One region of the Phytobacter sp. genome, then DNA from elsewhere that is predicted to be linked to it. Evidence: predicted binding sites of a transcription regulator. Region 1 holds the regulator's gene; each other region holds the start of a gene.
The links. The regulator PhoB, encoded in region 1, activates phosphate uptake and scavenging genes when phosphate is short. The targets are predictions, from matches to a motif close to CTGTCATAAAACTGNCNNAT.
Positions count from the first base shown of each region.

Region 1 (5,242 bases):
ACGCAAATACAGTGGGTCTGACGACCTACGGGGCGCAATTTAAACGCTTATAACGTTTAAAGGCAATAAGGGATCGCAAAACCAGATGGATATGCCAGATCTAAAAAAAACACCAGAGAATGATGCTGTATATAAGAAAAACGGATGGCTAATCATGCGAACAAAAAAGCAGCAAAGCCATATTCTGTGGATGAATAGATGTAAAGAGGGGTGAAAAAAGTGAAGTTCTGACACAAGTGGAAAGAAAAGCTGACACCCTGGGTGTCAGCTTGCGTTCTTCACGACCAGTCTTTCAGGCAGAATAAAGCTAAAGCGCGTGCCTTTGCCGGGCGTACTTTCGATTTCAAGCTTGCTGTCATGATGATTAACCGCATGTTTGACGATCGCCAGTCCCAGCCCACTTCCACCCGTTTGACGAGAGCGCGCTTTGTCCACGCGGTAGAAACGTTCTGTCAGACGCGGAATATGCTCCGCCGCAATGCCCGGCCCGTTATCCTCGACGCTGAACTGCACGCCGTGCGCCACGCGCCTCCACTGAACCGTGATGTGCGTACCAGCTGGAGTATGGTTCACCGCGTTATAAACCAGGTTCGAAATCGCACTGCGCAGTTGTTCATCGTTACCCAGCACTTTCACCCCGGCATCGACCACAAATTCCAGCTCATGCTTTTTGTGGCTGAGGGTTTGCGCCTCACGCTCCACAACCCGCAGCATCATCGGTACATCGATGATTTCATTGGGTGGCGTGATGGGCGCTGCTTCGATTTTCGACAGCGTCAGCAGCTGTTTAACCAGCCCTTCCATACGCGAGGTTTGCTCCCGCATGGTGTGCAGCGCTTTCTCACGCGGGAGTCCTTCCAGCGTCTGCTCCTGCATCATCTCCAGATAACCTTGCAATACCGTAAGCGGCGTGCGCAGTTCATGGCTGACGTTGGCAAAGAAGTTGCGTCGCGCCCCTTCAAGCTGGTGCATTTGTGTCACATCGCGCGCCACCATAAGCAACTGGTGCTCGCTGTAGGGCATCATGCGCATTTCGAGGTGACGGCCATTGTTGAGCACCAGATTAAGCGGCCTATCGAACTTTTGTGCTTTGTAGTAGCGGGTAAATTCAGGGTAACGCAGCAGGTTGAGGATGTTTTGTCCGTTATCATCCGGCCAGCGCAAGTTCATAAGCTGCTGAGCCAGACCATTACACCAAAAAATCGCGCCATCTTCGGTCGTCAGCACCACTGCATCCGGTAAGGACTCAGCCCCACTACGGAAGCGCTTGATCAGATTGCCCAGCTCACGGCGACGTTTTTTATTACGCATCTGCATTTGATGCAGGCCATAAAGCAGGGGTTCCCAACTTCCGGTGCCCGGCGGCGGGGTCATACTTTTATCGACCCATAACCACCAGGAAAGACGCATTAAATTCCAGAAATGCCAGGCCAGTAACCCGGTCACTGCCGCCAGTAAAAACCACGGCAAATAACCAAAGAATGCGCCAAGCAGTGCGGCAGGTAGACAACAAAGGATGAGTTCGAGTACCAGCCTTTTCCATGACAGCCGTTCCAGCACGCGTCACACTCCTGTCAGATTTCAGAAACGGGTTGAGAACCGATAACCCGTGCCGCGAACTGTTTGTACCATACGATCGTGGCCGCTGGTTTCCAGTGCTTTACGCAAGCGGCGAATATGCACGTCAACCGTGCGATCTTCTACATAGACATTGGTTCCCCAGACGTGGTTAAGCAGCTGTTCACGGCTGTAGACACGCTCCGGGTGCGTCATGAAGAAGTGCAACAGCTTAAACTCCGTCGGCCCCATGTCCAGGGGATTTTCACCGGTCATGACGCGGTGAGAGCTCGGATCGAGGCTCAGTCCCTGCATTTCGATGACTTCTTCAACCGCCATCGGCGAAATACGACGCATGACCGCTTTAATACGTGCGACCAGCTCTTTTGGGGAGAATGGCTTGGTAATATAATCATCTGCGCCGGTCTCGAGCCCACGCACACGATCTTCTTCTTCACCACGTGCCGTCAGCATCATCACCGGGATTTCACGGGTCATGGCTTCACGTTTAAGGTGTTTAATGAACTGAATACCAGAACCACCCGGCAACATCCAGTCCAGTAAAATCAGGTCGGGCCAGGGTTCATTCAGTTGGTTCACCGCGCTGTCATAATCTTCCGCTTCGACAGGTTGAAAGCCGTTTTGCTCAAGCACGAAACAAACCATCTCACGAATGGGTGCTTCATCTTCTACGACCAGAATGCGTCTTGCCATAATTTGCCCTGTTTAATTAAAGTCATCAGTCAACCGCGGCGCCAGTATGCGTCACTTTTGTGACAGATTTATGAAACAAATGACCGACAGATGACTCATGATTTTACTTTATGACAGCGGCGACGTTGCTTTCGCTGGCGGCTCATATGCCCTTGAATGTTATAATACTGTTTATGCTTTTTTGCCACGGAACCGCTATGCGCATCATTCATACCTCGGACTGGCATCTCGGTCAGAACTTTTACAGCAAGAGTCGGGCCGCAGAACACGACGCCTTCCTTACCTGGCTGCTGGCAACGGCAGAAGAACATCAGGTCGACGCGATCATTGTGGCGGGCGATATCTTCGATACCGGTTCGCCCCCCAGCTATGCTCGTGAGTTATACAACCAGTTTGTGGTGAAGCTACAGAGCACCGGCTGCCATCTGGTCGTACTGGCGGGTAACCACGACTCTGTCGCCACCCTTAATGAGTCGAAAGACATCCTGGCCTGGCTGAAAACCACCGTGGTTGCCAGCGCAGGAAGCCCACCTTTCTTCTTACCGTTGCGCGACGGTTCTCCTGGCGCAGTCTTCTGCCCGGTGCCGTTTTTACGCCCACGCGACATTGTAACCAGCCAGGCCGGACTCTCCGGGCAAGAAAAGCAACAGCATCTGTTAGGTGCTATCACCGACTATTATCAGCAGCAATACGATGCGGCCAGCGCCATGCGCGGCGATAAACCGCTGCCTATTATCGCCAGCGGCCACCTTACTACGGTTGGGGCCAGTAAAAGCGACGCCGTACGCGAGATCTATATCGGCACGCTTGACGCCTTCCCGGCCCAGAACTTCCCGCCTGCCGATTACATTGCGCTTGGCCATATTCATCGCCCACAGAAGATTGGCGGGCAGGAGCACATCCGCTACTGCGGTTCCCCGATTGCCCTGAGCTTTGACGAAACCGGCAAAGGCAAATATGTCAATCTGGTGACATTCGTTGAGGGAAAACTGGCGGATGTGACAGCGCTGGAGGTTCCCGTAACCCAACAGTTAGGGGTGATAAAAGGCGATCTGGAGGCGATCCGCAGCCAGCTTGAACAGTGGCGAGAGCATGATGCAGAACGCCCCGTCTGGCTTGATATTGAGATTGCCACCGACGACTACCTCAGCGACATGCAGCGTAAAATCCAGTTGCTCACCGCCGACCTGCCGGTCGAGGTGCTGCTGGTGCGGCGCAGCCGGGAACAGCGGGAGCGCATTCTTGCCAGTGAGCGCCGGGAAACCCTGAGCGAGCTGAAAGTGGAAGATGTCTTCGCCCGCCGTCTGGCGCAGGAAGAACTGGATGAAGCCCAACAGGCTCGTTTACAGGTCCTGTTTTTAGAAACACTGCACGGATTACATCAGGAGCACGATGCATGAAAATTCTTAGCCTGCGCCTGAGAAATCTCAACTCCCTGAAAGGGGAATGGAAGATTGATTTTACCGCCGAGCCTTTTTCCAGCAACGGTCTGTTCGCCATCACTGGCGCGACCGGGGCGGGTAAAACCACGCTGCTGGATGCCATTTGCCTCGCGCTTTATCACGAAACGCCACGCCTGAATAACGTCTCTCAGTCGCAAAATGATCTGATGACCCGCGACACCGCCGACTGCCTGGCGGAAGTGGAATTTGAAGTCAAAGGCATTGCCTACCGGGCGTTCTGGAGTCAGACCCGCGCCCGCAACCAACCGGACGGCAATTTACAGGTGCCGCGTGTTGAACTCGCGCAATGTGCCGATGGCAAAATCCTCGCCGACAAAGTCAAAGATAAACTGGAACTCACCGCCTCGTTAACGGGTCTCGATTATGGCCGTTTTACCCGTTCGATGCTGCTTTCTCAGGGGCAATTCGCCGCGTTTCTGAATGCCAAACCGAAAGAACGTGCAGAACTGCTGGAAGAGCTCACCGGGACAGAGATTTACGGCCAGATTTCTGCAGACGTCTTTGAAAAACACAAACTCGCCAAAACGGAGCTAGAAAAATGTCAGGCCCAGGCCGAGGGGGTTGTGCTGCTTAATGATGAGCAGCGCGGCGCACTGACATTAAGTTTGCAGGCACTCACTGACGAGGAACAGCGCCTGCTGAAAGGGCAACAAGCCGCACAAACGCAGTTGAACTGGCTCAACCGTAGCCATGAGTTGCAACAGGCTCACCAGCGTGCACAAGTGGCAAACCAGCAAGCGTTGCAAGCTCGCGCCGATGCGCAGCCTGAGTTGGTACGACTCAGCCGTGCACAGCCCGCTATAGTGCTGCGTCCGGTCTGGGAGCGAGTACAAGAGCAGCGCGTACAGTGGAAAAACAGCCACCGTCAGAATGAAGAAGTGAATACTCGCTTACATGCAACTCGTACCCTGCGGGCGCGCATACGCGCCAGTGCTTTGTGTCAACACGAACAACTCACGGTATCGCAAACCACGCTGAAAACCTGGCTGACGGATAACGCCCGTTTTGAGCGCTGGCAAAGCGAACTGGCAGGCTGGCGCGCCATGCTCAATCAGCAGGAAGAGGATAAAAAACCCTGGCAGGCTCTGCAGTCACGTATTGAGCAAAATGAACTAAAATTGCGTAGCCTGGCGACCGTTTCGCTGGAGATGACAGCAGATGAGGTCGCTTCAGCGCTGGCGTTAAGTGCGCAACATCGCCCGTTGCGCCAGCAATTGCATACGCTTCACGCCCGTTTTGCCCCTTTGCAAAAGCATCTCGCCCAGCGCCAGCAAAATCTTCTCGAACTGGAATCCGAGCGGAAAAAACGCGAGGAAGAACTGACACAGAAACGCGCCCAGTATAAAGAGAAGAATGCGCTGCTTACGGAAATTCGTACCGTCTGCGAACTCGAAGAGCGTATTCGCAGCCTGGAAAGCGAACGCGCCCGTCTCCAGCCCGACAGCCCCTGTCCACTTTGTGGCTCAACAACTCACCCGGCGATCGCGGAATATCAGGCCATCGTGCCG
Region 1 covers NZ_JCACPZ010000004.1:1,208,134-1,213,375, forward strand. The annotation lists gene phoR (phosphate regulon sensor histidine kinase PhoR) at 265-1,560, opposite strand; gene phoB (phosphate response regulator transcription factor PhoB) at 1,582-2,271, opposite strand; gene sbcD (exonuclease subunit SbcD) at 2,469-3,671, shown strand; gene sbcC (exonuclease subunit SbcC) at 3,668-5,242, shown strand, end outside.

Region 2 (5,242 bases), on a different contig from region 1:
GAAATAGCCAACACGATGAAGGTAATAACGAACAGGATCAGGCCCAGTTCCATCAGTGCGGCAACATGCAGTCCGGATTCCGCTTCCGCGAACTCATTCGCCAGTGCGGAGGTAATACTGTTACCCGGCATAAACAGAGAAGCGCTGTCGAGCTGGTAGGTGTTACCGATGATAAAGGTCACCGCCATGGTTTCACCCAGTGCACGGCCCAGACCCAGCATCACACCACCAATCACACCGTTTTTGGTAAACGGCAGAACGATACGCCAGATAACTTCCCAGGTGGTGCAGCCAATGCCGTAGGCAGACTCTTTCATCATCACCGGGGTTTGTTCGAACACATCGCGCATAACCGCAGCGATGTAAGGAATAATCATAATGGCGAGGATAACGCCTGCGGCCAGAATCCCGATACCGAAAGCCGGACCGGAGAACAGCGCGCCAACAAAAGGAATGGCGGCCATCACATTGCCAACCGGTTCCTGGAAATACTTCGCAAACAGCGGTGCAAAAATGAACAGACCCCACATGCCATACACAATACTGGGGATGGCTGCCAGCAGCTCAATCGCGATCCCTAATGGGCGCTTAAGCCAGCCTGGAGCGAGTTCCGTCAGAAACAGGGCGATACCGAAACTGACCGGGACAGCGACCAGCAGAGCGATAAATGAGGTGACCAGCGTGCCGTAAATCGGCACCAGCGCACCAAAAATTTCGTTCGGTGCATCCCACTCTTTAGTCCAAAGGAAGGAGAAACCAAATTTCTGGATACTCGGCCAGGAGGAGAAAATCAGAGACACGATAATGCCGCCGAGCAGCAATAGCACAATCAGCGCAGCCAGTCTTACCAGCGCGCTGAAAATCATGTCACCTTTTTTGCCCGGTGGGCTAAAAGCCGGCTTGGTTGCAGCCATAAGTTACTCTTTACGTTAGACACTATTTGAACGACGCCCGGTAGTGTGAACACTGACCGGGCCTACAAAAAACAACATGTTACCGGATTTGGTAGGGCAGATAAGAGAGAAACTTACCCGCCATCGTTAGAAACTTTGCTTAGTACAGCGCTTTACCGCTGCTGTCTTTCACGTTGGTTTTCCATGCTGCACGAACCTGTGCAATCACGCTCTCAGGCAGAGTTGCGTAATCCAGTTCGTTAGCTTGTTTGCCACCGTTTTTGTAAGCCCAGTCGAAGAATTTCAGAACTTCAGCACCCTGCTCTGGGTTTTTCTGCTCTTTGTGCACCAGGATGAAGGTGGTGGACGTAATTGGCCACACATCTGCACCTTTCTGGTTGGTCAGGTCCTGAGCGAAGGATTTGCTCCAGTCGATGTTTTTAGTCGAGTTGGAGAAGCTTGCTTCGGTCGGAGACACCGGCTTGCCATCAGCAGACAGCAGTTTGGTGTAGGTCAGGTTGTTCTGCTTAGCGTAAGCATATTCAACATAACCAATGGAGCCCGGCAGACGCTGTACGAATGCAGCGATACCGTCGTTACCTTTACCGCCCAGACCGGTCGGCCAGTTAACAGTAGAGCCAGCACCGATAGAGGATTTCCACTCTTCGTTCACTTTAGCCAGGTAGCTGGTGAACACGAAGGAAGTACCGGAACCATCAGCACGACGCACGACAGCGATGTTCTGAGAAGGCAGTTTTTTGCCTGGGTTCAGCTTAGCAATTGCCGCGTCATCCCATTTTTTGATTTTGCCCAGGTAGATATCACCCAGCGTTTTACCATCCAGCACCAGCTCGCCAGATTTGAAACCTTCCAGGTTCACTGCCAGAACAACACCACCGATAACGGTAGGGAACTGGAACAGGCCTTCCTGAGCCAGTTTGTCGTCAGCCAGAGGAGCATCAGAAGCACCGAAATCAACGGTGTTAGCAATGATCTGTTTTACGCCACCAGAAGAACCGATACCCTGGTAGTTTACTTTGCTACCGTTTTCTTTCTGGTAAGTATCAGCCCATTTGGCATACACCGGCGCAGGGAAAGTTGCACCCGCACCCGTCAGACTTGCAGCGGCGTTTACTGCAAAAGCACTCAGAGAAAAGGTCGCGGCGACAACAGTTGCGACAGTGGTACGCATAACGTTCATAATGTCTCCTGCTAGGAATCGTAAATCGTTGTTTAGTGGCTACGATGAGCAAAATAGGACACTTTGATGACAGTTATATGCAAGGATTGTTACTGTTTGATGACAATGGCCACTAAAGTCGAAATTCGCGTAAAAATTCTTGAAGCATCATGGGGATGCTAATTTTGATGACGGTTAGTTTTCAATCAGATTTTACTTTTGTGACAATAAAAAAGTAGATCAAAATCTCGATTACATCATTAGTAAATTCGAAAAAAATTGATTAATTTTCATTTATTCAAGATGTTAATCTCTTTGTTTAACATATCTTTTTTGGCTAACCAGGAGGACATGATGTTCAAAAATTCTGCTTTTGCCTTTGGTTTGTTGGTTCTTATTCCCGCTACTGACGGTCATGCTGATGGGAAAGTCATCTGGGAAAGTTTCCATGATCAAGGCATAGTGAGCAGTAGCGGACGAAATGCATCACATGAAATACGTTTAGAGGCTGATCCCAATATTTCGGTGAGAGATTTAATTGCAACCCGAGATGCGGTCTCCCGCCTAAAAGATGAGAACAAATCTTTGAAAGATTCAGTGAAAACTCTTGAAAGAAGCAACCAGGACCTGAATAGCAAAATTGACGCTATGGAGCGCAAAGTTAGCTCGCTTGAGAGTAAGCTGAACAGCCTGAAATAGACAAACGCCCCGGCTAGCGGGGCGTCTGGAGATTTACTCGACGGTCACGGATTTCGCGAGGTTTCGCGGCTGATCCACGTCTGTGCCTTTAATCAATGCAACGTGATACGCCAGTAACTGCAGCGGCACGGTGTAGAAAATCGGCGCAATCACTTCGTCTACGTGCGGCATCTCAATGATGTGCATATTGTCGCTGCTGGCAAAACCGGCATCCTTATCAGCAAAGACATACAACACGCCACCGCGCGCGCGCACCTCTTCAATATTGGACTTCAGTTTTTCCAGCAGTTCATTGTTCGGCGCAATCACGATAACCGGCATGTCATCATCAATCAGCGCCAGCGGGCCATGTTTCAGCTCGCCTGCCGCATAAGCCTCAGCGTGGATGTAAGAAATCTCTTTTAGCTTCAGCGCGCCTTCCAGCGCGATCGGGTACTGATCGCCACGACCGAGGAACAGCGCGTGATGCTTGTCAGAGAAATCTTCGGCCAGTTGCGCGATGCGTTTGTCCTGCGACAGCATTTGTTCAATACGGCTCGGCAGCGTCTGCAGGCCATGAACAATCTCGTGTTCTACAGAGGCATCCAGACCTTTCAGATGAGCCAGTTTCGCCACCAGCATCAACAGCACCGTTAACTGAGTAGTAAACGCCTTGGTGGAAGCCACGCCAATCTCAGTGCCAGCATTGGTCATAATGGCGAGATCAGATTCGCGCACCAGAGAAGAACCCGGCACGTTGCATATCGCCAGAGAACCCAGATACCCCAGCTCTTTTGACAGACGTAGACCCGCCAGGGTATCTGCCGTTTCGCCAGACTGTGAAAGGGTGATCATCAGACTGTTCCGACGCACGGCTGATTTGCGGTAACGGAATTCAGATGCAATTTCCACATCGCAGGGAACACCAGCCAGGGATTCGAACCAGTAACGGGACACCATACCGGAGTTGTAGGAGGTCCCACAGGCAATAATCTGGATGTGTTCGACTTTGCTTAGCAGCTCATTGGCATGGGCGCCCAGCTCGCTTAAATCCACTTCACCGTGGCTGATACGCCCGGTCAGCGTGTTTTTAATCGCGTTCGGCTGCTCGTAAATCTCTTTTTGCATGTAGTGGCGGTAAGCACCTTTGTCGCCCGCGTCGTACTGCAAGTTGGATTCAATTTCCTGGCGTTTCACACCTGCGCCAGATTTATCAAAGATGGAGACGGAGCGGCGGGTAACTTCGGCAATATCACCTTCTTCAAGGTAAATAAATCGACGAGTCACCGGCAGCAACGCCAGTTGGTCAGAGGCGATAAAGTTCTCGCCCATGCCCAGACCGATAACCATTGGGCTGCCGGAACGCGCGGCCAGCAAGGTGCTCGGGTCACGGGAATCCATGATGACCGTACCGTATGCACCACGCAGTTGCGGAATAGTACGCAGTACTGCATCACGCAGCGAACCGCCCTGTTCCAGCTCCCAGTGCACCAGGTGAGCAATCACTTCGGTATCAGTTTCTGAGACGAAGGTATATCCACGTGCTTTCAACTCTTCACGCAGCGGTTCGTGGTTTTCAATAATGCCGTTGTGTACTACCACGATGTGGTCAGATACATGCGGGTGAGCATTGCCTTCTGAGGGCTCACCGTGTGTCGCCCAGCGCGTGTGCGCAATACCTGTTCCACCGTGCAAAGGGTGTTCTTCCGCAGCCTGGGCCAATACCTGTACCTTACCAAGGCGGCGCAGGCGGGTCATATGACCTTCTGCATCAACCACGGCCAGACCGGCGGAGTCGTAACCCCTGTATTCCAGACGACGTAAACCTTCGAGAAGGATTTCTGCAACATCACGCTGCGCGATAGCGCCAACAATTCCACACATATTTTTTGATTCCGATTTTGGCTTTACGCCATGCGTTGTCGGTCAACCTGTATGCCTGTTTCCAGGCGCCCCGAGCCTTGTAGAGAGTGGGGTTATTTTTATGATACTGCCAGTGGGCGGGGGATTATGTTATCCCCTCATCCCTGATTTGCCTGATAAGACATAACCGCCATCAGGCAAACGAATACTGTTCGCTACTTCTTCTTCACCGGACGACGCCAGCCCGCTTTATGCACCTGCGGCACCCGAGTAAGCACCAGTTCATTCTCAGCCACATTACGCGTTACCGTCGTGCCAGCGGCGATCGTAGCGCCATTGCCGACGCTAACCGGTGCAATCAGTTGGGTGTCTGAACCGACAAACACATCATCACCAATAAGGGTTTTGTGTTTGTTTGCACCGTCGTAATTACAGGTGATGGTGCCTGCACCGATATTGACGTTATCACCAATTTCAGCATCACCAAGGTAGCTCAGATGCCCTGCTTTTGAGCCCTTGCCCAACCGCGCTTTTTTGATCTCAACGAAGTTACCGACATGGGCACCTTCCAGCAGTTCAGCACCCGGGCGCAAACGCGCGAAGGGGCCAATGGTGCAAGCCGCATCAA
Region 2 covers NZ_JCACPZ010000001.1:27,085-32,326, reverse strand. The annotation lists gene pstC (phosphate ABC transporter permease PstC) at 1-914, opposite strand, end outside; gene pstS (phosphate ABC transporter substrate-binding protein PstS) at 1,054-2,094, opposite strand; gene AC5JPW_RS00140 (hypothetical protein) at 2,425-2,772, shown strand; gene glmS (glutamine--fructose-6-phosphate transaminase (isomerizing)) at 2,806-4,635, opposite strand; gene glmU (bifunctional UDP-N-acetylglucosamine diphosphorylase/glucosamine-1-phosphate N-acetyltransferase GlmU) at 4,830-5,242, opposite strand, start outside.
Region 2: a site for PhoB is predicted at 2,148-2,167, ahead of pstS (phosphate ABC transporter substrate-binding protein PstS). Genes of this name have one in related genera too.

Region 3 (5,242 bases), on a different contig from region 1:
ACGCGAAACGACAATTCTTAAAACTGGTAATAGTGGTATTGACGATTAAGGCATCTCTGACAAATTTCACAACATCCGCGCTGATAACAAAGGCCGTCTGTTCTTCTGAACGAATAACGTTCATTAAGGCTTGTACGTCTGGCACACCGGGCTTTAAGGCGGGGAATTCCAGAAATAAATGGTGCATCTTTTTCACTTCCTCTTTTTCTATCCCGCTAAGAATAACACAGCACTCTACACCAAATCATTCAGGGTAAGTGCGTAGAAAGTCTCCTTATTGCATCATTGTCTGAGAGTTTCTCAGTTTTTCACCCACTGCTGAGTCAGGTTATAGTCAGTTTCAAATCATCTTTTGTATTAGATAGGGTGATTTTTACCAGTGATAAGGGAGATGACTTATACCGCTCTTGGCTGAGTAATGCGCAATCCACTGACAATTGCCGCTATCGCCGCCAGAGCACCAGCAAGCAGCAAAGAAGTGTGTGTTCCACTATCACTGAACATGTTAAACATCAGCGCGACTAGCGCCGCACCTGTGCTCTGGCCCAGTAATCGTGCCGTGCCCAGCATGCCACTTGCCCCGCCACTACGCTGACGAGGTGCCGAGCTGATAATGGTATGGTTGTTGGGCGATTGAAAGAGGCCAAACCCGGCACCACAAAGTGCCATACGCCAGATGATATCCATATCCGCAGGTTCGGTTGGCAACATGGCGAGTGCAAAGAGTCCTGCCGCCATCATCATAAGGCCTAATGCCCCAAGGAGACCTGCATGCACGCGTTCGATCAGGTAACCGGCCAGGGGGGCCATTACCATCGTCGCCAGCGGCCAGGGGGTCAGCAATAAACCAGTCTCAACCTCGCTACGTCCCACGACGCTCTGCAGAAAGAAGGGCAACGAGACCAGCGCCAGCATCTGTGCGCAGAAAGAGCAAATTGAGGTACAAATGGAGAGCGAAAAGAGAGGTATGCGCAGCAGGTCGACCGGCAACAACGGAATTGGCAAACTCAACTGCCGCCGCACGAAAACGGTACCGATCGCCAGCATGACGGCGATTTCAGAAAGGATAAGTATTGTGGATTGCCCTTGGGCAAATCCACTTAATGCGGTGATCAACAAACCAAATGTCAGCGCATTCATCACCGCGCTTGGCAGATCAAATTTCGGCATGACGCAGCGTGGACCATTGGCCGGGAGATAACGAATCGCCAGTAAAAGGGCGATAATGCCAAGCGGAACGTTGATCAAAAAAAGCCACTGCCACGAGGCGACGGAGAGAATGGCTGCGGCAATGGTAGGGCCAGCCGCGGAAGAAACTGCGACCACAAATGAGTTAATACCCATACCACGCCCAAGCTGGCGTTGAGGGTAAATCAAACGTATTAGCGCAGTATTAACACTCATTAATGCGGCCCCACCCAATCCCTGGGCGATGCGTGCAAACGTTAAGGTGAGCAGTGAGTCTGACAATGCACATAAAAGGGAGGTGAGGGTAAAGAGAACCAGACCATATTGATAAACCCGCCGATAGCCGAACATATCGCCGAGGAAAGAGAGTGTCAGTAATGAGACAACAATAGCGATTTGATACGCATTAACGATCCAGATAGAACTGGCAGGGGAGGCGTGCAGATCACGGGCGATCGTCGGGAGCGCGACATTGGCAATCGCGCCATCCAGAACCGCCATGGTAATCCCAATGACAATGGTCAAAATAGCGCCATAGCGCTGAGGTAACGCTAAGCCGTCAGAGGTGGATTTTTGCATAAGGTGGATTGGCATCAGGCTGAAAAGTCATTTGTATAATGATTCTATCATTGCGTTTTTGGTTTTATATCGCAGATTTGTAACGAAGTTGCCACACGTGCATTGCGGCAGAGTGGCGAGAAATTTATAATAAAAAACTATTCTAATTTTTATAAAACACTGGCGATGAGGTGATTAATGGCAATCGCAGATTTGGATAAACAGCCAGATTCTGTTTCTTCCGTACTGAAAGTATTTGGCATTCTGCAGGCGCTTGGCGAAGAGCGTGAAATCGGCATCACTGAATTGTCACAGCGTGTCATGATGTCAAAGAGTACCGTCTACCGCTTTTTGCAAACCATGAAGTCGTTAGGTTATGTTGCTCAGGAAGGCGAGTCCGAGAAGTACTCTTTGACGCTCAAACTGTTTGAATTGGGTGCTCGCGCCTTGCAAAACGTGGATCTGATCCGTAGCGCAGATATTCAGATGCGTGAGTTGTCTCGCCTGACCAAAGAGACGATTCACTTGGGTGCACTGGATGAAGACAGTATTGTCTACATCCATAAAATCGACTCAATGTACAACCTGCGCATGTACTCGCGCATTGGACGTCGTAATCCGCTTTATAGTACGGCGATTGGTAAAGTGCTGCTGGCCTGGCGCGAACGTGATGACGTGCTGCAAATTCTCGACGGTGTTGAGTATAAACGCAGTACAGAACGCACCATTACCAGTACAGAAGAACTCCTTACCATGCTGGATGTGGTACGCCAGCAGGGCTATGGCGAAGATAACGAGGAGCAGGAAGAAGGGTTGCGCTGCATCGGTGTGCCCGTATTCGACCGCTTTGGCGTGGTGATTGCTGGGTTGAGTATTTCTTTCCCGACGCTGCGTTTCTCTGAAGAACGTTTGCATGAGTATGTTGAAATGCTGCATCAGGCCGCCCGTAAGATCTCCGAGCAGATGGGCTATAACGCTTATCCGTTCTGATGAAAAATGCCGCCTGCTGGCGGCATTTTTTTACCCGTTGTCGACCACGTTATCACTCTTACGCAGAATCGGGCATTGGGTCAGACCGATAATGCCACTACTGGAATGGACATATTGCGCGGTACTGATACCTCTCGCGGTCAGGTATTTGCATTGCAGCCCTAACCCCGCAGCATTTTCGGTGCTGCCAATAAGCACACCATACCCGCTCAACAAAATCCCGACCCATACTAACGCTAAGAGGACAATTGTCCGAATGAGCATACGCATATCTCTTCCTTGTAGGTAAACTTTGAATATCAGGCTAATCCAATCCTGAGCAACCACAAGATGAGCATTCCTAAAAAACGCCGAAAGCAAATACGGTTAGTCGCGGTTTAAGATAAGCGTGCTAACTTATTTGCATTCAGTGAAGTTTCGGAGAGTGGAGTGAGAAAATATAGATGGCTGTTGCTGGTTGCCGTGTTGGCAATTTGCCTGCTGCTCTGGACTCAAATGCTAAACGTGATGTGTGACGAGGATGTACAGTTTTTCAGCGGTATTTGTGTTGTGAATAAATTCATCCCCTGGTAGTCGCTTTTTTACCACAGGCGATGCCCTTCCTCACCGCCAGTGATAGAATACTGCGTTTTGGGAGAGGTGGTGTAATGAACGAAGTCATAAATTCTGGCGCGCTTAGTTTTGCGTCATTGATTGTTTCAGTGGTGGTGTTACTGGTAGGGCTGGCGCTGTGGTTCTTCATCAATCGCGCGAGTTCTCGTACAAACGAACAGATCGAATTGCTTGAGGCGATGCTCGATCAACAAAAACGTCAAAATGTGTTGTTACGTCGCTTATGTGAAGCCAATGAGCCTGAAAAAGAGGCACCGGCTGAGCAGCAAGTTGAGAGTAAAGGCAAAGACGATGAATTTATTCGTTTAGTGGCTGAGCGCTAATATCCTTAGTGTGCAGGGGAGTGTGGCATGACACGGAAAAATCCATGGTTTGATGCTTCGCTTCCCCACCATTCTGCCGAAGGTTTTACGAATCTCACTCCAGGTGGCCATCAGCCTGGTGATGTTCAACGTTGGCGAAAAGAGAGAAAAGCAGCCGGACTTCCTCGTCCTCCTTCGGAGGGGTATAACCATTTTATTGGGCGCTGGTGGCAACCGGCTGAGGTGGAGCAGCAGGGCACAGAAAATAAACTCTGGTGGCTCGGGCATTCTTCCATTCTTCTCCGTATACAGCAGCAGTATATTCTGACCGATCCGGTATTCTCCCACCGTGCTTCACCGGTCTCATTTGCCGGACCGAAGCGACGTACGTCGCTATCCCTGCAGATTGACGAGCTGCCTGCACTCGATGCACTCGTTATTTCACACAATCATTATGATCATCTTGATGACAAAACTATCCGGCGGCTGCTGACACGTTTTCCGAACGTCACGGTTTTTGTTCCTCTGGGGTTAGGACCATGGTTTCATCGTCGGGGCGCGAAGAATGTTGTTGAGCTTGACTGGTGGCAGCGTTTTATTTTCCAGGGGCTGGTTTACACCGCAGTACCGGCGCAACACTGGAGTATGCGGACATTTTGGGATCGGAATGCATCATTATGGTGCGGATGGGTGATTGAAAGCGCCGAATGTCGGTTCTGGTTTCCGGGAGATACAGGCTATACCAACGATCTGCTGCAAATACCGGAACGGCTGGGACCTATTGATGTAGTCGCACTTCCTGTGGGAGCCTATGCGCCCCGGTGGTTTATGGCTCCAAATCATATGGATCCGCAGCAGGCAGTTCGATTATGGCAGCAGTTGGGTAAACCACTCGCTTTCCCTATCCACTGGGGGGTATTTGAACTTGCAGATGAATCTATCGACGAACCAGTGCGTGAGTTACAGGAAACGTTAAACGAAACGGTGACTGAGTTCGCAAATTTCGCAATCCTCAAAATTGGTCAATATTTAATGTTGCCAGAAAAAAAGAAAGACGATTGATACTATTTTATTATTTCTCATAATTAAAACAGTTTTAATTTTATCGAAACGTTTTTATTGCCTGTTAATGAGGCACTGTCATCAAGGTTTCATTATTTTGGTGCATATGGGCGATTATTTGCACAACAATTATCCGATAGTCAACTAGCGCAATTGCTTTGCCATCTCTTATGTTAAGAACAGACTTAACTCATCACTTGTTAATAGTAAAGCTACGCTTAAATGGCAGCGATGATATACGCTATATCTGAATAAATTTAAGCGCTTACGTAGACTAACGAAGCCGTGTGGGCTAAAGTAAATGCGTGTGTTTGTTATGCACATCATGCTTGTATCCGTTGCTTCATTTAAGGTTAACCACATTGCTGAAATGTGCATTACTTGTGTTGATAACCCTGTAATTTGTGCGACGGATCCAGACATGTTTAAAAATGGCTTGCCATATTTAACGTTGTGTGTGATAACACGTTTTGGGTCAAACGAGGTACAGTTCTGTTTATGTGTGGCATTTTCAGTATAGAAGTTCTGAG
Region 3 covers NZ_JCACPZ010000006.1:313,036-318,277, forward strand. The annotation lists gene AC5JPW_RS16175 (hypothetical protein) at 1-187, opposite strand, end outside; gene AC5JPW_RS16180 (MFS transporter) at 397-1,767, opposite strand; gene kdgR (DNA-binding transcriptional regulator KdgR) at 1,945-2,736, shown strand; gene AC5JPW_RS16190 (YobH family protein) at 2,767-3,006, opposite strand; gene mgrB (PhoP/PhoQ regulatory lipoprotein MgrB) at 3,166-3,309, shown strand; gene AC5JPW_RS16200 (YebO family protein) at 3,384-3,671, shown strand; gene AC5JPW_RS16205 (MBL fold metallo-hydrolase) at 3,699-4,712, shown strand; partial or broken gene AC5JPW_RS16210 (DUF2627 domain-containing protein) at 5,211-5,242, shown strand, end outside.
Region 3: a site for PhoB is predicted at 1,834-1,853, ahead of kdgR (DNA-binding transcriptional regulator KdgR). Genes of this name have one in related genera too.

Region 4 (5,242 bases), on a different contig from region 1:
GCGAGGACCACATGATCTGGCGTTAACGGAATGTCTTCGTGCTTGCGGGTCCAGAGCTTCGTCACTCGTCCCGTGTCAATATCGGCATTAATGACCTCGTCTCCCGGCATCCAGGTGCCACCACTGCGAACAAAACGTTGCTGTAAAAGGTACTGCATACGCGTGCCGGGTACAGAGGGGGGCAGGGTAGGGAGCAAGAAAACAGGGCAGGAGAGTTTCTGATTGAGTTGCTCGAAAACTTCACAGTTCTCCAGGCCAAAACAGGCAGGAACATAGAGCATATCGTAGCTGCGACTCAGCGGCAGGAGGGCGCGGTAGAGCTCAGAAAAGTTATCCGGTTTGTCCAGTAAACGGGCGATGTTCACCGCCCGGAATTCACTCGGGTTGTCGCGCAGTTTGTCCAGTACCGGTAATTCAATCTCTTCAGCGGTGGCGTTTATGCCGCGTTTTCGCAATGAGGCCGCGGCCAGGGGGGGCTGGAAGTCCAGAAAACCGCTAATGCCGACGACGCCGATGGTCCGACTGGCATCAGGTCTGAGTGGAATCTCTATTGGGCTAAGCCACGCACGCCTGAAGGTACCCAGAGGGGTGACGCGCTGATGAGGCGTATCTACATCCCCTTGCAACGCCAGGCCGCAATCGGCCAGTAAGGTCTGGGTCAGTGTGGCGTAATGACGGACGCGTTTTGCTCCAAGCAGAGCATAAGGATGTGGGCTGTTCATGGCCTGCAAGGCTTCAATGCCCGCTGCAAGGTTTGTTACGGGCTCGCCACCGGGCAGATGCGAGAGTAGGTCGAGTGAACCAGAAGAGAAACTGAGTGCACTCTGTCCGCGGCTGATAATGGCGCAGTGCTGACCCTGCTCCTGAAGACGGATCCCACACAGTAATCCCGCCAGGCCACCGCCAATAATGACCGTATCAAATTTCATCGGTTGACTCCTTTTCCAGTCCACACAGTCCCTGATAGACCCAACGAGTGAATTCACTTTCTCGCAGTGCATCGCCCCAGGCGATGGGTTTCACCCCTTTCCAGCGTTCATTGAGGAAGGCCGATAGCTGGTCGATAGACTGCGTCTCGCTGGTGACCCGCAGACTGGCGAGCAGCCCGGCGGCACGGCAGGCACATAATTCTCCCTGGCAGGTCCCCATTCCCACACGGGTGCGGCGACGTAAATCCAGCAGCGACGTCACATTGAGATTTTCCACGGCATACTGCACCTCACCGGCCGTTACCGCCTCGCACTCGCAGACCAGGCTACGGTTGTGGCGATGGCTCCCCAGCCAGTCCGGAGTGCGATCGCCATGGCGATAGACTGCGGAACCACGTAGTGGCACGGGCAGAGAGATAATTTTTTGCAGCGTCTGTTCCGTAGGTTGTTGAGAACCCGGTAATGGGGTTGTGGCGGTGGTGCAGGTCGCGCTGTTATTCAGCTTGCGGCAGACCGCATCGGTCGCCCATTCCGCCATCAGACGGTAGGTCATCAGTTTACCGCCGGTGATGGTGATAAACCCTTCCATACCGTCACGCTCTGCATGATCGAGTAGCACGATGCCCCGGCTGACGTTTCGCCCGGTTGGGTCGTCGTCGCTGGCGACTAATGGTCGCACACCGGCATAGGCGCGCAGGATGCGTGTTTTTGCCATCCGTGGTGCCAGTTTCTCCCCTTCACGCAACAAAATGTCGACCTCTTCGGGGGTGACTCGGGTGTTGTCTATGTCGTTGTAATCAATGTGGGTGGATGTGGTGCCTATCAGTGAAATGGTGTCCCCAGGCACCAGAATGTCGGCGTCGGCAGGTTTGCGGCAGCGGTTAATCACATGCTGGTTGATGCGACTCTCCAGGATGAGCAGTGCGCCTTTTGCCGGGAACATGCGGATGCGCAAATCGGCATATTCGGCAATGTGCTGTCCCCAGATCCCGGCGGCATTCACCACCACGGGGGCATGTAATGTATAGACTTCGTGAGACTGAGGGTGACGAAGTTGCACCCCGGTCACTCTGTCACCGTGACGAACCAGACCACAGACTTCATGGCCGGTCAGGATAACCGCGCCGTGTTCACGCGCATCAAGCATATTACTGGCGGTTAAGCGGAAGGGATCGACAGTGCCGTCAGGTACGCGTACCGCGCCAATCAGTGCCGGATTGACGCTGGGCTCAATGCGTAGCGCCTCGGCAGGTGTGATGGCTTGCGCATTGATTCCTGCTTTCTGGCAGGCATCAATAAAGTGTTGCTGATATGCCATGTCATCCTCCGGCAAGGTAATAAACAGCCCGCCGGTGGGTTCAATACAGTGCCTGGCAATACGCTTGAGGATCTGGTTTTCAGCAATACATTCTCGCGCCGATTCGTTATCGGTCACCGCATAACGCGCGCCGCTGTGCAGTAAGCCGTGATTGCGGCCCGTCGCCCCGGTGGCAATATCATGCCGTTCAACCAGTGCGACGCGTAGCCCTCGTAGCGAACAGTCGCGGGCAATCCCGGCCCCGGTTGCACCACCGCCAATAATGATGACATCGAAGTCATTCGCATTGCTCATCGTCACGTCCTTCCACAGCGAAATCATTTTCATCATTTAGCCACACTGTCACTGTGGTTTGTTTGATATCGCGCATATTCGAACAAAAAACGAAAATTGAAAGCCTGTTTGATGCGTGAAATTGGAGCTTTGTCATAATTCTGTAACATAAACTGCGACAGTTGGTTCTTTCTTATTAGACTTTCCTTAATATTGCGGCCAAAGAAACACACTGTAGTTTCGTTTTCACTCATGACAGCCATAAATCATGAGAAATACACGCCACGGAGGCTAACATGCTGAGTATTTTTCGACCCGAAGCGCATCGGGACCGCGTTCCACCCGAACAGATTGACCCGTTGTACCGCCGCCTTCGCTGGCAGATTTTCTTTGGCATTTTCTTCGGTTATGCCGCGTACTACCTGGTGCGCAAGAACTTTGCTCTGGCTATGCCCTACCTGGTGGAGCAAGGGTTCTCACGTGGTGATTTGGGCTTTGCGTTGTCCGGCATTTCTATTGCCTACGGGTTTTCGAAATTCATCATGGGCTCGGTGTCGGATCGCTCGAATCCGCGCGTATTTCTTCCGGCTGGCCTGATCCTTGCGGCGGCAGTGATGCTGTTTATGGGGTTTGTGCCCTGGGCGACCTCCAGTATTGCCGTGATGTTTGTGCTGCTGTTTTTATGTGGTTGGTTCCAGGGGATGGGTTGGCCGCCATGCGGGCGTACGATGGTGCACTGGTGGTCGCAAAAAGAACGCGGCGGTATCGTGTCAGTCTGGAACTGCGCGCACAACGTGGGGGGCGGTATTCCTCCACTGCTGTTCTTGTTGGGGATGGCCTGGTTTAATGACTGGCGTGCGGCGCTGTATATGCCTGCATTCGGGGCGATCGTGGTGGCACTGTTTGCTTTCGCGATGATGCGCGATACACCGCAGTCCTGCGGCTTGCCGCCGATTGAAGAGTACAAAAATGACTATCCGGATGATTACAGCGACAAGGCAGAAGAGGAGTTAACGGCGAAGCAAATCTTCATGCAGTACGTCTTCCCGAACCGTCTGCTGTGGTACATCGCCATTGCTAACGTCTTCGTTTACCTGCTGCGTTACGGCATTCTGGACTGGTCACCGACCTACCTGAAAGAGGTGAAACACTTTGCGCTGGATAAATCCTCCTGGGCTTACTTCCTGTATGAGTATGCCGGGATCCCTGGCACCTTAATTTGCGGCTGGATGTCGGATAAAGTCTTCAGAGGCAACCGTGGTGCGACCGGTGTGTTCTTCATGACGCTGGTGACTATCGCCACCGTGGTGTACTGGTTGAACCCGGCGGGTAATCCCGGCGTCGATATGGCCTGTATGATTGTTATCGGCTTCCTGATTTACGGTCCGGTCATGCTGATTGGCCTGCACGCACTTGAACTGGCGCCGAAAAAAGCCGCCGGAACAGCAGCGGGCTTTACCGGCTTGTTCGGCTATCTGGGCGGATCTGTCGCAGCCAGCGCCATCGTCGGTTACACGGTCGATTTCTTCGGCTGGGACGGCGGCTTTATGGTGATGATCGGTGGCAGTATTCTGGCGGTGCTACTGCTGATTGTGGTGATGATTGGCGAACGCAAACATCATGCGGAAGTGGCGGCGAAGCGTCAGTAAGACAATAAAAAAGGGCCGTAAGGCCCTTTTTTACATCTCAATCTCGATATCGCCTTTTGCTCTGCAGCAGCAGGGCAAAATCTCATCGGGCTGAATAAACGCCAGTGGCTCGGTCAGCCAGTCCACCTGGCCTGAGACCAGACGGCAACGACAGGAGCCGCAATAGCCTTCGCGGCACTGGTACTCCACCGTCACACGGTGTGATTCAAGCGCCGCCAGCAGAGAAGGGTGCTCTTCCTGGCACAACAGCTGTGTGCCAGTCAGACGCAAGGTTACGCGAGTCATCAGAGCTGGAAGTTGCTCAGATCGTCAGTATCGACTTCAGCATCGATCTGACCGACCAGGTAGGAGCTGACTTCTACTTCCTGCGGTGCAACCTGCACGTTGTCAGACACCAGCCAGGTATTGATCCACGGAATCGGGTTAGAGCGGGTCTGGAACGGTAAGTCCAGGCCAACCGCCTGCATGCGGATGTTGGTGATGTACTCGATGTACTGCCACAGGATGTCTTTGTTCAGACCGATCATGGAGCCGTCACGGAACAGATACTCTGCCCACTCTTTCTCCTGCACCGCTGCCAGAACAAACAGGTCATAGCACTCTTGTTTGCACTCTTCGGCAATTTCCGCCATCTCCGGGTCATCCACACCGGAACGCAGCAGGTTCAGCATGTGCTGAGTGCCGGTCAGGTGCAGGGCTTCGTCGCGGGCAATCAGACGAATAATTTTGGCATTGCCTTCCATCAGTTCGCGCTCGGCGAATGCAAAGGAACAGGCAAAGCTGACATAGAAGCGAATGGCTTCCAGCGCGTTAACGCTCATCAGGCACAGGTACAGCTGCTTTTTAAGCGCACGCAGATTAACGGTAACGGTTTTGCCGTTAACTGTGTGCGTGCCTTCGCCCAGCAGATGCCAATAGCTGGTCATCTCAATCAGCGAATCGTAGTAGTGGGCAATACCTTCCGCACGTTTCTGGATCTGTTCATTGGTGACGATGTCGTCAAACACGATGGACGGATCGTTAACGATGTTACGGATGATGTGCGTGTAAGAGCGGGAGTGGATCGTTTCAGA
Region 4 covers NZ_JCACPZ010000008.1:204,487-209,728, reverse strand. The annotation lists gene glpB (glycerol-3-phosphate dehydrogenase subunit GlpB) at 1-929, opposite strand, end outside; gene glpA (anaerobic glycerol-3-phosphate dehydrogenase subunit A) at 919-2,541, opposite strand; gene glpT (glycerol-3-phosphate transporter) at 2,817-4,169, shown strand; gene yfaE (class I ribonucleotide reductase maintenance protein YfaE) at 4,200-4,454, opposite strand; gene nrdB (class Ia ribonucleoside-diphosphate reductase subunit beta) at 4,454-5,242, opposite strand, start outside.
Region 4: a site for PhoB is predicted at 2,671-2,690, ahead of glpT (glycerol-3-phosphate transporter). Genes of this name have one in related genera too.